3 regions of the Oceanobacillus longus genome follow, and region 3 is predicted to be linked to each of the others. Evidence: riboswitches for the same ligand, from Rfam matches in the RefSeq annotation. Region 3 holds a riboswitch; each other region holds the start of a gene.
The links. A riboswitch is a leader RNA that binds a small molecule or an ion and turns the genes downstream of it on or off. The one in region 3 is predicted to bind cyclic di-GMP.
Positions count from the first base shown of each region.

Region 1: another riboswitch for cyclic di-GMP. It lies ahead of ACFOUV_RS01760 (competence type IV pilus major pilin ComGC); the one in region 3 lies ahead of ACFOUV_RS08700 (anti-repressor SinI family protein).
Region 2: another riboswitch for cyclic di-GMP. It lies ahead of ACFOUV_RS15480 (Spo0E family sporulation regulatory protein-aspartic acid phosphatase); the one in region 3 lies ahead of ACFOUV_RS08700 (anti-repressor SinI family protein).

Region 1 covers NZ_JBHSAO010000001.1:352,593-357,874, reverse strand. Annotated here, with positions in the region: gene pilO (type 4a pilus biogenesis protein PilO) at 73-609, opposite strand; gene ACFOUV_RS01775 (hypothetical protein) at 602-1,144, opposite strand; gene pilM (type IV pilus biogenesis protein PilM) at 1,157-2,062, opposite strand; gene ACFOUV_RS01765 (prepilin peptidase) at 2,075-2,830, opposite strand; gene ACFOUV_RS01760 (competence type IV pilus major pilin ComGC) at 2,956-3,327, opposite strand; cyclic di-GMP riboswitch class II at 3,363-3,446, opposite strand; gene ACFOUV_RS01755 (type II secretion system F family protein) at 3,521-4,717, opposite strand; gene ACFOUV_RS01750 (type IV pilus twitching motility protein PilT) at 4,714-5,282, opposite strand, start outside.
Region 2 covers NZ_JBHSAO010000011.1:319,331-324,612, reverse strand. Annotated here, with positions in the region: gene ACFOUV_RS15485 (HNH endonuclease) at 1-1,005, opposite strand, end outside; cyclic di-GMP riboswitch class I at 1,411-1,496, shown strand; gene ACFOUV_RS15480 (Spo0E family sporulation regulatory protein-aspartic acid phosphatase) at 1,591-1,785, shown strand; gene ACFOUV_RS15475 (response regulator) at 1,782-2,147, shown strand; gene ACFOUV_RS15470 (EAL domain-containing protein) at 2,579-5,282, shown strand, end outside.
Region 3 covers NZ_JBHSAO010000006.1:208,138-213,419, forward strand. Annotated here, with positions in the region: gene ACFOUV_RS08675 (sensor histidine kinase) at 1-169, opposite strand, end outside; gene ACFOUV_RS08680 (YigZ family protein) at 344-994, shown strand; gene ACFOUV_RS08685 (hypothetical protein) at 1,035-1,193, opposite strand; gene ACFOUV_RS08690 (VanZ family protein) at 1,339-1,839, opposite strand; gene ACFOUV_RS08695 (helix-turn-helix domain-containing protein) at 2,020-2,349, opposite strand; gene ACFOUV_RS08700 (anti-repressor SinI family protein) at 2,429-2,578, opposite strand; cyclic di-GMP riboswitch class I at 2,579-2,662, opposite strand; gene ACFOUV_RS08705 (TasA family protein) at 2,834-3,475, opposite strand; gene sipW (signal peptidase I SipW) at 3,492-4,079, opposite strand; gene tapA (amyloid fiber anchoring/assembly protein TapA) at 4,076-4,957, opposite strand; gene ACFOUV_RS08720 (TasA family protein) at 5,165-5,282, opposite strand, start outside.

The DNA.
Region 1 (5,282 bases), on a different contig from region 3:
ATTCTAATTTTATGAGGAATACAGTGGTATAAGAACCATTTCGACAAAGTAAAAGGACAGCTTCAGTGAAAGCTATCCTGCGTGAAATGCTGTAAAGGTAATGGTTAGGTAAACATCACTCTCTGAATGTTGAAGATTTATTGTATCTATTCTTATTAGACGATTACTATTGGTTACACCATCTAAAAAAGTATCTATTTCTCCGAGATTTGTTGCTGTGGCATCCAGTGTATAGCTGCTTTCATCTAGGACGGAGCTTTCTTCCTTTTCATCTGTCTGTACCGTTAGTTCTTCATCCGCTCCAATATAGTCAATACTTACATCGGCACGTGTTGCAATTTCCTGTAACTCGATAAGAACATTATTTATTGATTTACTGTTTGGTACTTTACGAGAAACTTCAGAGAGGTCCGCACTAACATCTGTTTCTTCCTCATTTGTCAGCTTATCCAGTTGTTTATCATAAATGGAAACTTCCTTCGCTAACGAATCCATCTCTGCATTCAACGGTTTAATCACATTTAAATAGGATATTCCGTAGATTACTAGAATAGCTACAAACAGACCTACAGCAATATATGTATGTATTTTCCCCCAATGTTTAATCATTTACGAAGAACTCCTCTACCAGTATTTCGCTGTCTATAATCACTGATAATGTAGCTTCATAAGAATTTTCCATTTTTACGGAACTTGTCAGTTGCGTGTCCTGTACATAGGGTTGCTCGGTGAGAATTGCAATATAATCAGCAACTGCATGTAGTGTTGGAAAAGAAGCATCAATGATCAGTTGATTTTCTGTCCCATAATCAAATGTCAACAGTTGTTCTGGTTCTGAAAGCAAGCCAATTATTTCATGATACAGTTCGACATTGGGAAGCATTTCAGATTCGAGTGTAACGAGCTCCTGCTCCAATTGTTCCAGTTGCCTTTGGGTTCCATTTGCTTTTTGTTGTTCCAACAACACTGATTCCATTTGTATTCTTTCACTTTCAAGTGCTTCCAGTTGATTGTCATAACTGTTTTTTTGATAAAGAAGCACCGAAACAGCACTCGCCAGGAGGACGATAAAAATAATTCCAAGGATGATAGATGCGATATTTTTATTTGGTTCTTTCTCAATGAAATTAATTTCTGTATTCATGATTGCTCCTCCTTACGAATCTTTCTTTAAAGCCAGTCCAAGAACATCGATATACTTAGCTGTAAGCTCCTCTTCTTCAAAACGATGGATTGGTATTGTTACCAATTTGGATAGACTGGATTTCACAGATTCAAGGAAAGGAAAATCACCGGAAAGAAGCAGCTGATTTATTTCTGACTCCCCTTTTGTAATCGAATATTGATAAAAATCGATAATCCGATTAATTTCTATAATATATTCACGGATTAACTGCTGTGCAGACTCTTCCTCTGCATCTTTCGTGATGCTCATTTTCATATATCTTGAAAAAATAGCTTTATGATTTCGGAATGCTGTTAGGATCAATGCATCTTTATTCCAGTGAATCAACAATACATGATTCTTTTTTTCCTGGTTTGTTAAATAGTAATAGCGGTAAACAGATAAAGATGTTAGATCAGCAGCCATCGGTTTTAATCCTGCTTTATCAAACGCTTCTTCAAAAGTGGAGATCTTATCTTTTGGATATGCAAATAATAGGATATCTCTATTTTTCTCATCTGATTCTAGAAATTCGATTGCAATTGCTGGATTGGAAAATGGTAAATAAAAACTGTTTCCGATTTGTGTTTTTACATAGCCTACTGTTTCTTCTTTTGTTAACGTTGCCGGGACTTGTAATTGGCGAATAACGATCGTATCATCCGGCATAGCAAAGAATAATTTCTTCCGTTTCCATTTATGTTTATGCACAAGTTCATTTACGACTTCAACAAAAATGCCTTTATTTTGAATCATACCGTCTTTGATTGTCCCATCAGGCAATTCCACTTCTCCATGTATGACCATTCCGACGACATTATTGTGTTTATGGTAACTGTATCGCAATACTTGATTGGTAATTACCATATTGACTCTTCCATTATTCATAATCCCCATGTTGTCACCCGCTTATATAAGTAGATTAAAGTACCAATTGATTAATGAATCCCCGTAAAAATAAGTAATTAAAGCTGCTAAAACGATATATGGACCGAATGGCACCGGCTGCTTTCTTTCAATTACGTTAAATAAGATTAGCATCATACCTATCACAGACCCAATTACACATGCCAGGAAAAAAGCCACTAAAATCTTTTCGGTTCCGAGCACAATTCCTAGTACACCGAAAAGTTTCATATCGCCTGCCCCCATACCCCCACGGCTTATTAAAATAATAATAAAAATAAGGCCAAAGCCAATAATTGCACCAACGATTGCCGATCCCCATGGATTCAAGGGTACCACAAATCGCATCATGATGAAAAATGGTAGAAAGAACAAAAGCACCTTATTTGGGATCAACATGTAGTTGATGTCTGCTACTAGTATAATCATTAGCATAGAAACTAAAAGTAATACGGTGATCAATTCGAATTGGAATCCAAGCGTGTAATAGCTCAATGCGAATAAAAAGCCTGTGAGAAGCTCAATGGTTGGGTATATGTAGGAGATCTTCTGTTTACAATGCCGGCATTTTCCACCTTGGATCAGAAATGAAAATAAAGGGATATTTTCATACCAAGCTAATTGATTCTTGCAATGCGGACACATTGAACGGTCATTTGCGAAGGGTATATGTTGTGGAAGGCGTAAACCGACTACATTGTAGAACGAGCCGAATATTAGGCCTAGGAGGAAAAATAGGATTGTTAGGGGTGTGGTCATTTTATCTGGACTCCTTATTTTCAATCTATTTCAATAAAAAGCCCTGCAATAGTGGATGCAAGGCGTATGAATACCATATTATAATTTACTTATGTCCTACAATTACAACTTAAATCTTTTTTATTTTATGCTGATGGTTCAGTTGGCTCTCCGTTACCATCATAAGTAAAAGTATCACCAGCTTTTGTAACTGTACCTTTATAAACTTCACTTCCTCCAGGGACATCTATGTCTCCGTCTAAAAATCCTTCAGTTATTAGATCCTCAACTGACATTCCACCCTCTGGGAACAAGCCACTAAGATCAGCCAGTCTAGCAGCATTTTCAATTAACTCAACATTTGCTTGTTTTGCATCATTCTCTGATTTAGTAATTAGTCCACTAACACTCGGCACCGCAATCGCCAAAATAATCCCCAAAATAACAATAACTGCTAAAAGCTCTACCAATGTAAAACCTTTCTCTTTCTTCATCATCTTCTTCATTTTTTGTAACATAACATCTCCGCCTTCCTTAATCTAAGTTTCTATTAATTCCAGTCGGTCGGTTGCACTACTCACTCCAAATTACCCAAGTGCCCAAATATAGGTAATTCATCACCGTGTCCTACTAAACTCCTATTTCTCTTACATTATAGTATAACTTTTACCATATTTCTACAATTATCTTCACTTAATTGTGAACAATTTACTACATATTCTCAAACATACCAAACATTGGTATAACGATTGCCATTACAATACTTCCGACCATCACGGTTAATATAATAATCATCAATGGTTCAATTAATGTCTTGATTCGACTTGAAAGCTGGTCCACTTCTTCTTCATAAAAATCGGCAGCTTTTGTTAGCATATGGTCTAATGTACCTGTTTTTTCACCGATTTGTATCATTTGTACAATTAATGCTGGGAATGCCCAGTGGTCTTTCATCGGCTTCGTCAGTGAGTCTCCAACTTCCAATGACTTCCTTGCCCGGGTTAGTGCATTCTCTATCACCCTATTTCCGACAACCTTTTCGGTAATTTCCACCGATTGCAAAATAGGTACAGAACTATTGACAAGCGTGCTTAATGTTTGGGTCATCCTTACCAATGCGCCTTTATGAACGAGTACCCCGAGAAAAGGAAATTTCATTTTGATCAGATCCATTCGATAGTTTACCGCATCATATTGAATCAGATAGTTGTATAAAACGACGAAGAGCGCAATGACAAATAGCAGCATCCACCAGTACTTCCCTGCAAAATCACTTAGGTTGATGACGAACTGTGTATACGCTGGAATTTCCTCACCCATGGAGCTGAACATGCCAACAAACTGCGGTACGATAAAAACAAGCAGAAAAATACTCAAAATAACTGTAATCACTCCTACCACACTTGGATAAAGCAGTGCTGAAATTACCCTTTGTTTGTTCCGGTATTGCTTTTCATAGTAATCTGCCATTTCATTCAGGATTTCATCCAATTTTCCACTTACCTCACCGGCAAGAATCATATTCACGAGCAGTTCTGGGAAAATCTTTGGGTGCCGCTCGCATGCTTTGGATAGAGGCTGACCTTGGTCAAGTTGTTTATCTATATCTACCAGAGCGTTTTTTAATGCGTAATTGTTGGTCTGCACCATCATCGTTTTGGTCGCATCTGAAATCGAGATCCCCGCATGTATCAATGTAGAATATTGCCTGAGAAAAATAACGAAATCTTTATTCTTCACTCTGTTTTGTAAAATAATATCTTTATTCCAAGGCCTTGTTTCGTCTATTTTAAAAATAATTAATCCATCTCTTTCAAGCTGTGAGAGCGCAATGTTTTTCGTATCTGCTTCGATCTTCCCTTTAATCTTCTGACCCGATATTCTCCGCCCACTATATTGAAAATTCATCCTTTAGAAGCTCCCTCCCGCATAAACGGAGCAGCAGTTTCAAAGTCAATTTCATTTTCATGAATCAATCGTTTCAAATCCATCTCTAGCGTATGCATCCCCTTGTCCCTAGATGTTTGGAGCACATTTTGAATCTGATGGAGCTTTTCATTACGAATTAAATTTTTAACAGCAGACGAATTGATCAATATTTCCGATGCAACCCGTCGATTCATCTGGTCTTTTGTAACGAGCAACCGTTGAGAAATGACTGCCTGCAAGATGGTTGATAATTGGATTCGTATTTGTCCTTGCTGTTCGGGTGGGAATACATCGATGATGCGCTCAATTGTGGAGACAGCATCGGTGGTATGTAACGTTCCAAAAACTAAATGACCCGTTTCAGCAGCCGTAATGGCTGTAGAAATGGTTTCCAAGTCCCGCATTTCCCCGACCAGAATCACATCAGGATCCTGGCGAAGACTTGCCCGCAGTCCATTCACAAAATTATTCGTGTCAAAACCAACTTCACGTTGGTCAATAATCGATTTATTATGCGTATACATGTACTCTATCGGATCCTCCA
Region 2 (5,282 bases), on a different contig from region 3:
TCCATCTAACGTACTTAAAGGCTTTACATGATGAATCTCAATAAAATCTTTACCAAGTTCACCATAAACATCATTAAACTTAAAGTCACATACAGCACACTGAGTTCCATGGATCTCAATAGCTTTCAGACGGTTTTTCGCTTTACGTTCATAGCGATTTCCATAGTATTGTTTTACTTCCCCGTCTTTATAGTTTGATGCGTATTGCTTCTTCTCTGTTTCTACATCATGCTTTACTATATTGCGGAGTCGCTTGTTTTCCAATTTGTAATAAAGGGCCTCAAGATCGTTTCTCGACTCTTTTTCCCAAGGGGATCCTTTTAAGCGGTCCTGCTTGTAATGCACCATAGTAATATCTTTAATATTAACCATTGGGTTTTGCTCGAAAAGTAGCTCTAATCCTTTTTTCTTACTAGGGGTAAGCATTTGTTTTGAATTCTTGTCTTCTAAAGTATACTTGCTTATTTCTTGATGATTTTCTAATATCACAACCTGATATTGATAGGGGCCAACAGTTGCTGTTTCAAGGAAATTTTTTATTGTTAAAATGTAATACCTTGTCTCTTGCCCTATTACATATGATGTGTCGGACAATCTTTCATTAAGATCCTCTATTGAAAATATGCTAACAGTGTTACTTTTCTTATCGGTTGATTCAGTATCTAAGTATTCGCCCCAATCACAATTGAAAACGGCCTCTTTTTGTTCATTAAAAAAATCTAACCATTCTGAATGAGGTAAGTCTTTGTAACCCATCTGTGAAGCTACCCACGTAAAAAAGCCTTCTCCTGGAAGTTGTGTTTGTTGATTAACAACAATTGCAGAAAGCGGTGGAAAACCTTTCTTTATACAACTTAATGAAATTTCACCTAAAGGTTCATTTAATTTAATTGGTGGAATTACCCCCTCAATTTCTCTACTTAATCTGCTATATTCAATGACCTCATTTTTAATTGCCGATGATACCAGAACTTCTTTTATTTTAGTTAATAGTTTTTCATGCACAGTATCCCCTCACTATCTTTCTAAGCTACTAAATTTTATTTTAACATGAATATATTACTACTAAAGTTAATTAGTAGCCCTTCTCGTCAATCAACTCGCTGAATAACACTCTTAGATTTCCTGTTATCCTTGATAGCTGTCTCAGCGACACACCTTTCATGCTCCTGAGTTTTGCTAATATAGCATTTCTATCATCCATCGCGACTTTCAGTTTATTAACATTCCATGCGGGTAATACGCTACACCTTCAAATAATGGTTGCAAATGCATTGGCTTCTATCAAAGATTGGGCTATTCTTTCCATTAATAATACAATTAATCATAAATACGTAAAAAACACTTTATAGTCTTACTATTCTGGTCGATAGTATAAATAATAGTTCAATATAACTATTCATATACTCTATCCGATAATGGCAAACTTATTGAAAGATAAGGACGCAAAACCAAGGACCTAAAGCTTATTTAGCTATGGTAGCCTAGTTACCGAAGATTGCGAATCTTAAAGGTGAGCCAATTTTCTTTGGTTCGCCTTTTTGAGTGTCTTTACATAAAAACAGTTAAAAGCTTGAAGGAGGAATCATAATGTTAGTTACACATAACGAGGAAACAAAAGAGTACTTGCTGGAGATGATTAATGATAAGAGAGAAACAATGTTAATGACAGCTGCAAGGTTCGGTCTTGATAGTGAAAAGACATTGGAATGCAGTCAAAAATTAGATGAGTTAATTGTACAACACCAACGAATGACTCCATCAGGAAAACAAAGTACGACATGAGTACTATATTAATTGCGGATGATTCAAAATTTATGAGAAATTGGTTAATAAGCATACTTCAACAATACGGATATCAGGACATTGTAGAAGCAACTGATGGCCAAATAGCGCTTGAACGATATAAACATATAAAACCGGATATTGTTATCCTCGACATTACCATGCCAAATGTAAATGGATTAACTGCATTGAAAAGAATTATGGAGTTTGATTCTAAGGCAAAAGTGATTCTATGTTCTGCGATGGGTACAGAATCAAATGTTATTCAAGGCTTGCAGCTAGGGGCGATGGATTTTATTGTTAAACCGAATTTTGATAATCTGATAAATATGTTAGAGAAACTGAACAATATCACAAGTTAGGAACTTCATTAAGGTTAGAGGGGTTAAACAATGAAGAATTATGGTTCATGTATATACTGTGGGAAGATTGGTGTTTTAATGAATGATTTGTGTAACGAATGCTACGACGCGGAACAAAATAATATCCAAGAGGTAAAAGCGTTTTTATTAACACATCCAAATTCAAATGCCATAGATGTATCTATAAATACAGGTATATCCATAGAAAAGATCACACGTTTAATTAAAAAGGGAATATTAATATAGACGGGTTCCTAAAGTAATGTAGTATCATTTCATGAGATATCAATAGTAACCATGTGTGACAGTAATATTGCCCCTGTAATCCCCTACTGAACTCTCGTTAAATCCTGTATAACATCAACTGTTCTTACTTCATCGACATTATTTAGTTTAGTAGTAATCATCTACGTTTAGGAGGGACATATTACATGTCAATAAAAAAATCAAAATTCCGAAATCTGTTTAAAAGAAATATATATTCTAATAATCATGCAATTGATAAGCAAAACACGAAGGGAAACGCATTAAGTCTCCCCCTTCCTTCTTTGGCATTCAACCATCCAGATTTAATTATTGCTTTTTCACCATATGGGGATATTATTTCCCAAACTAGCAAAAGGCTCATTGAATTATTAGGGTCTCGACTACAAACAAAGAATGATTTTCTTCATTTATTTCCAGAATCGACCTCTGAAAGACTAGATACTCTATTTACTAACACATTAGGCGGTAAATCTGAAAATATAGAAATAGAAGTGAACAAAAATAACGGTCAACAAATACAGCTATTACTTACTTTTATTCCCATTCGTATAAATAACAATCATGTAGAGGGCATTTACTTAATCATTAACGATTTAACGGAACACGTGCAGCTCGAACAGTCATTAGAACGGATGAAAAAACATTTAAATCACTCCCAGCAGATTGCTGCGGTTGGCAGTTGGGAGTATATCATTAATGATGATAAATTCGATTGTTCGATAAACCTTTTTGATACAATTGGTATAGATGAATCTGAAAATATCTCAATAGAAAGGCTTTTTACATTGGTCCATTCAAAAGACTATTCGTTGACTCGCCAAAAATTTGATGAGTCAACGAAAAAAGGAAATAGCTTTGCCACTGAATTCCGAATCCTTCATGGCAAAACAAATGAACTGCGGTATATAACCGCTCAGGCTGAATGTATCAAGAAGGATGGTATTCCTTATAGATTGGTAGGCGTGATCAAAGACGATACTTCTTATAAACGGTTAGAAAATGAATTAAAGAATCAGATTACCAATTTACAGCATATCTATGATCACTTAAAGGCTGGAATATGGTTGCGAGAAAACACGGAAGGAAAAATGGTATTTGCTTCAAAAGGGCTCGTGGATATTCTAAAATGCCCTTTAAAAAGGATATATGAAGACCCTGATTACTGGAAACAAATGGTTAGCCCTGATTATCGTACGATGTTAATAGAAAGTATTAATTTATTGAAAAAAGGACAAATAACACAAAATACTTTCGAGATTGAATGTCCAGACGGAAAAACAAAATGGCTTCAGGAACAGACATTTCCTTGGATGAATGATGAAGGTGAAATAGCTTATCTTTTTGGAATGGTACTAGATATCACCGATGAATTAGAAATGCATGATAAACTTAACTTCCTTGCTTATCATGATGCACTTACCAATATGCCAAACCAACATGGCCTTTATAATAAACTCGATTCACTTTGTCAAGCGAACCAGCCATTTGCTCTTTTGTATTTAGATTTAGATCGATTTAACGTGATCAACGATTCATTAGGTTATCATGTTGGGGACGAATTACTAAAGGAAGTAGCAAGTGGACTTATAGCGATTATTTCCCAAGAAGGTTATATATCACGTATCAGTGGCACTGACTTTGTAATTGTGATGGAAAATTACAAAGATAAAGATTCTATTTTTCGTTTAGCTGAGCAATTAATGAAACACATTCAAAAACCAGTAACGATAGAAGAATTTGATATACAAATTACAACGAGTATTGGAATTAGTTTCTTCCCAGAACATGGAGAAAGCAAACTAACATTAATTGAGAATGCCCATTCCGCCTTGTATCGTGCAAAAAGACAGGGGAAAAACAATTATAAGATATATTCCGATATGAAAGATATATCATCTTATAAGAAATATATTTTGGATAAAGATATGAGAAAGGCTCTCAAAAATGAAGAATTTGAAATCTATTACCAGCCAAAAGTGAACACAGAAGGAATTATTGTAGGAGCAGAGGCACTACTGCGATGGAATCATCATGAATGGGGACTTGTTTCACCTGGAGAATTTATTCCCATCGCAGAAGAAAATCATTTTATTAATGATTTAGGTGATTGGGTGATAAAGGAAGTTTGCGTCCAACTTAAAGAATGGAAAGAAAAAGGCCTTACATTACGTCCGATAGCGATCAATTTATCCCCCATTCGTTTAATGAAAAAAGGATTGGTAGAATACGTTAAACAACAGTTGGAGCTGTACCAAATTCCGGGCAACTATTTGGAGTTTGAAATCACAGAAGAATCGCTTTTAAAGTCCGATCATACAGTTCTTAGCACGTTAGAGGACTTAAAAAGTATTGGTACGACTATTGCCATTGATGATTTCGGTACAGGTTATTCTTCGTTGCAATATTTGCGAGAAATCCACGCGGACACCTTAAAGATTGATAAAATTTTCGTACAACATATTACTGATGAGAACAAAGTAGATGCAGCAATTGTCTCTTCTACTATGCATCTTGCTAAGGGATTAGGTTTAAAAGTGGTAGCAGAGGGTGTTGAAGAGTATGAACAATTAGAGTTTCTGAAACAAAATGAATGTGATATTATTCAGGGATATTTATTTTCCAAACCAGTTGCCTTAGAAACGTTTGAACAAATGCTACAAACTGGTTATTTATTACCGAGTAAAAAGAAACTTTCATTGATACCTGAAGTTGAACGTAGAGCGTTTTATCGATTTGAATTCCCATATCGTGTGCTTGGAAATATGACTATCACAGAAGTAAATCATCGTAAAGTAAGTCTTGGTGCAACACCAATTTTAATAGAAAATATTAGTTTGGGTGGAATAAAAATAGTATCTTTATTAAAAC
Region 3 (5,282 bases):
TATGCCGAAGTACTTTCTCCTTCGTTTCTTTTAGCTCAAAAACAAGATGCTCATGTTCTTTACGAGCCTCTTCACTAATATTGAAAATTTCGTCCTTACTATTTTCAACGACTTCAATCATTTCGTCGATGACGTGGTCCAAAGCCTTTTCGCTTATCTTTACCGCCATATTTTTCCACCAACCTATGTTATAGTTATACGTATAGACATTTCATTTTTTTAGGGTCTTTTCCCTATATAGAGGAAATATTTTCCCAATTAGCTATATTTTTAACAACTTCTCTTTATATGAAATTAACGATACCTATATACTATAATGTGCGTTCGAGGTGAGAAAATCAAGATGTTGAAAAACTATTATACCGTAAAAAAAGAAGGAAACGACCAGATTATTATTCAGAAATCCAGATTTATCGGCTATATTAAGCGGGTGAAAAGCGAAGAGGAAGCACAAATATTTATTCAGGAAATAAAGAAAAAACATCATGATGCTAACCACAATTGCTCTGCCTATATCATTGGGGAAAATGATCAAATTCAAAAAGCAAATGATGACGGCGAACCAACCGGTACTGCTGGGGTGCCGATGCTCGAAGTGCTTAAGAAACAGCATTTAAAGGATACCGCAGTCGTTGTAACAAGGTATTTTGGTGGAATTAAGCTCGGTGCTGGTGGACTGATTCGTGCTTATGGAAGTACGACTTCTCAAGCTATTAAAACGACAGGTATTGTAAAAAGGCAGCTTATGAAAGGTTTCTCCATAACGGTGGATTACAGCCTTCTAGGTAAATTGGAAAACGTACTAAGAAATTCAGATCATCTTTTGGAAACAATTAACTATTTGGAAAGTGTTGAGTTTATCGTTTTTGTAAAAGATGATCAGGACGACGCTTTTCAGGGGTGGATGGTAGACTTGACAAATGATCAGGCAGGTATTAAAAGAATCGAATCTAAATATATTGAAATCGACGTTACTTCGACCGACAAAATGTAGAAAAATGACAAAATAAAACTGCATCCTATGGAATGCAGTTTTATTTTGTCATATATTGTGCATACTTTTCCAAACGCTTACTGCTCGACAACTCATTAATCAGCATCTTGATCAACTCTTCCGAACTATGAATATTTTGCTTTTCGGTTTCATCAATCATTCGTCGCAGCATATTTTTATATTTTTCCTGCTCTATCATTCTCTTACCGCCTTTTCGTTCGTAATCCAAGTTACTAACATTGCAATTAAAAAGAACTGTATCATAGTTTTTGGTAAATGTTTGTCGAACTATGTCGAAACAAGAAACAATTTATTTCCTCACCATACCTATACGACAAAAGCTGTCATTTATGGGCGCTGTTTCTCCTTTTACCAAAGCCATTTATCATAATGATACAAAAAACAGCTAGTAAACCTCCAACACTATCCAACATGACATCGCCGGCATATGGGGTTCTATTGGGTGTCATTCCCTGGTGTAGCTCATCTAAAACCGCATATATAACTGTCAGCAGAAAAGAAAATATTAATCGTATTTCTATTCTAAAGTCAGTAGATTTTCTAAAAGCGATATAGAGAAAACAAACTAACAAAAAGAAGACCGTAACATGTGCACCTTTACGAATAAAAAATTCGATAAATCCATTAATCCCAAGCACATCAACATTTACCAAGGAATGATTATAATTGAAAGAAATCCAGCCAACAAAGGGCTCTAGCAAACTGAAATCGATCAGACTTCCCATCAAGGGTTTAATATCCTGCTGCTCATATGGTGTAGCTGAAGAATAGAAAATAATACCCATCCAGCCAAACGGCAACAACCAATATAAATATTTTTTCATCGTTAACAACCAAACTTTCATCTGAAAAATAAAATTTCCTGAACGATAACCAGACTATTATATAGTATATCTGTTAATCCAATTAGTTTCATCTATTAATTTCATCTACAGGATATATTTATAAAAATGGGAATCGAAACATAAAAAAACCGTTAAGCAGTTGGCTTGACGGTTCTTCTCTTAATTATCTTGTTTTTGTTTCCATTTATTAAATTCCAAGTATTCCTTAAATTGTTCTTTCGATACTCCGGACTGCATTGCTTCCTGTACAATTTGCATCCATTCATTATCAAGTTCTTCTGTATCTATAGATTCATTTTCATTAATTACATCATTTACGGATACACCTAATACAGTACTGATCTTTTCAATAAACTGGATCGATGGATTAGATTGAAGGTTTCGCTCAATCGAACTAAGATATGATTTTGCTACCCCCGCTTTTTCAGCTAATTCAGAGATGGACATTCGTTTTTCCTGGCGTAATTTCTTTATCGTTTCACCGATCAAGTTCCTCACCTACTTTCACTGCGCATTATACCATATTTGCAGTAAGTAGTTCTATATAAAGTACACTTTTTCATAAAAATTACGCCTTATGTCCTGTGTCGTTTAAAAATTGGCGAATCTCGTCCATTGAAATCCCTATTTTCTTTGCATGCTTTATTAAGACTACCCATTCCTCATCAACTGCTACTTTTTCAATAATCTTTTCCACCATCCATCCCCCATTATTCATCCAGACAATCCAGCCATCTTAGCATAATGCTTTAGACCCGTGACTTTGCGCCCTTACCTTTCAATAAGTTTGCCCTTTTCTGAGGATTTTGTTAATTCCTAAGACTATCATACTATAAAGTTTACAATAATTGTGTGACTTGTTTTGTCATATGGGCACTAGTTTTGTAGGGTTTTCAATCTAATAAATCGGTTATTTTCTACTTTTTGTACACATCTTTATTATTCTTTATATGCTACTTCCCAGAAAAAAATATTACGATGCTATTTTCTTTTTTCGATAAAGCATTAGGCCAATCCCAGCCATGAGGAGTATTATACCGATAACTAGGAAATTAAATATCGTTGTTGCCGTATTAGGAAGTGGGGATCCATCACCAATTGAACCACCTCCACTACTAATAGCACCAGCGATAAATTGCTCATCTCTTTCGTTATTTTCTCCTTCTGCTGTAAAAAATAATGAAAATTTAGCATTCAGTCCTTGGAAGTCATTACCAAGATGTTCAGGAAATCGAATTGTGAAATCCAGAGTTTCTTCACTAGAGCTTTTCAGGGTTCGAGGTGATAATACCTGAAAGTCCTTTAGTTTTCCATTGTATAACAAATCCTTTGAATCCCTAATTTCCAGCAATAATTCGTTATATAGTTTTAAAGTATCACCAGAAGGCTTGGCCGAAACATCATATGCAAAATCTAGTATCCCATTGTTTTGAATAACGACAGACCTTGGGGCCCAATCACCAGGTTTCATATTATCGATATTAAATAAAATTTCCTCCGGTAAAATATCAATTGTGATTTCTCCTTCGGCCGAAACAGTGGATTGCGTTGCGATACCCATATGAATAATAGTAATTCCAAATAGGAGTAACATTGTAATTCCCCTGATTATCATGAGCCACCTTCCTCGCTTAACTGACATGATGCTTATTTAGATCTGCTACTTTATCTTTTTCATCGAGTTGTCTTATCGTTTTCCATATTGTGATCCCTGAGTAGGCTAACATGAGAAATCCAGGAACAATCATAAATAGTATGCCTCCATTTGGAGATTGCGAAAAATTAATTAAATAGCCCATGTATGGGATTGTGAATCCGTTATATACCCCAACAACATTTTCCGCAAGAACAGGGTTTCTATCCGCTGCATTATTATTGTCCCCTTTTGTTGTATAAAGAACGCCATTCTCTGTCGTGGTTACCTCTGTAATTCTATGAGTAATTAACTTGTTGTCCTCTTCCATAAACGTGATCACATCGCCTTTTCCAAAACTACCTTTTTCTTCCTCTGTAAGTGACTGTACCGCAATGATTGAACCGGTTTGGATACCAGGTTCCATTGATCCAGAAAGCACCGTCTTCAATTGATATCCAAGTACTTCTGGATCACCACCTGTAAATTTGGTTGATAGTACAATAGTAGCTACACCTATCAATAGAATCATAAGAATACTTGTAACGATTTGATTTGCCCACTTTGAGACCTTCCTTATTTTCATTCTTCTCCACCGTCCTGTTCATTTGTCATATTTGCTTCTTTTTCATTCTCTTCTTCTGCAATAATTGGCTCAACACTTTCGACTGGTGCCTCAATTTCTTCTTCCTTTTCTTTCATCTCTGTCTTGTTATTTTCAACATTTTCTTTTTCATCCATCTCCGTCGTGTTTTCTTCTACACTTCCTTTTTCATCCATCTTTGTTTCAGTAGATTCATTTATATCTTTTGATTCCACTTGTTCTTCGCTGCTACCTTCCGTTTCTTTTTCTTGTATTTCTGACTCTTCGGCTTCACTAGGTACTGAATTAGTATTCTTGTTGTTCTGCTTTTCATCAATATTATTCGACGAAGGACAGTTTACAATTGTCCACTTACTCCAAATAGTTTTGCTGTCAGAATCACCTGGGTTCTCTTTTGTTGAAAAAACATAGACGCCTGGTTTACTCGCTTCATACGTAAGGGGGGCTGTTTCTCCCTTTTTAATCGGTTTTATTATTCCTTCATCTTCACTTAGAGCTAGCTTTTCTCCATGTTTTTCAGGATTTCCGTTTTCGATATAATACAATTCAAATGAACCGTTTTCTTTCAAATCTCCTGGACCATCATTTTTCAATTCTGTAGCAATAATTACAGATTCACAGGCTTGTATATTTTTGTTTCCTTTAGTTATAAAGCGCAAAATGCTTTCCTCGTCAGGACTTTCCCATTTCCCCACTGTCACCTCTCCTGATGATTCCTGATACGCAGTAAATTGTGCTGCCGTATCTGAAGTTAAATAACCAATCAAAAAAATTAAAATATACCAAATGACTGAAGTTTTTAAAAACAGTAAAAACGATCGATTTTTTTGTTTGAATTTATTGAAACGGCTACTTCTCAAGTCTATCTCCGCCCTTCAAAATGTCTCCATTTTTATACTTATTCAAAAGCATAGAACTTCATGTTGTATACTTTGGAATAAGTATAAATACAGAAGGAGAAGGATTATAAGTAATCTCCCTCTGCACTTAGTTAGTTTCGCATACTTCTCAGGAAATTTATTTAATACACCTAGAGGTGCAGAACTATTAAACAAGTATTTAATAATTTATTGAGAGTTCTCTTTACCATCTCGTTGAATTGCTTCAAATTTCCATGTCAATTCTAAGGAATCTTCTTGAAAATGATTTTGAGTACCTTCACTGTTCAAAAAACTAAACCGAACC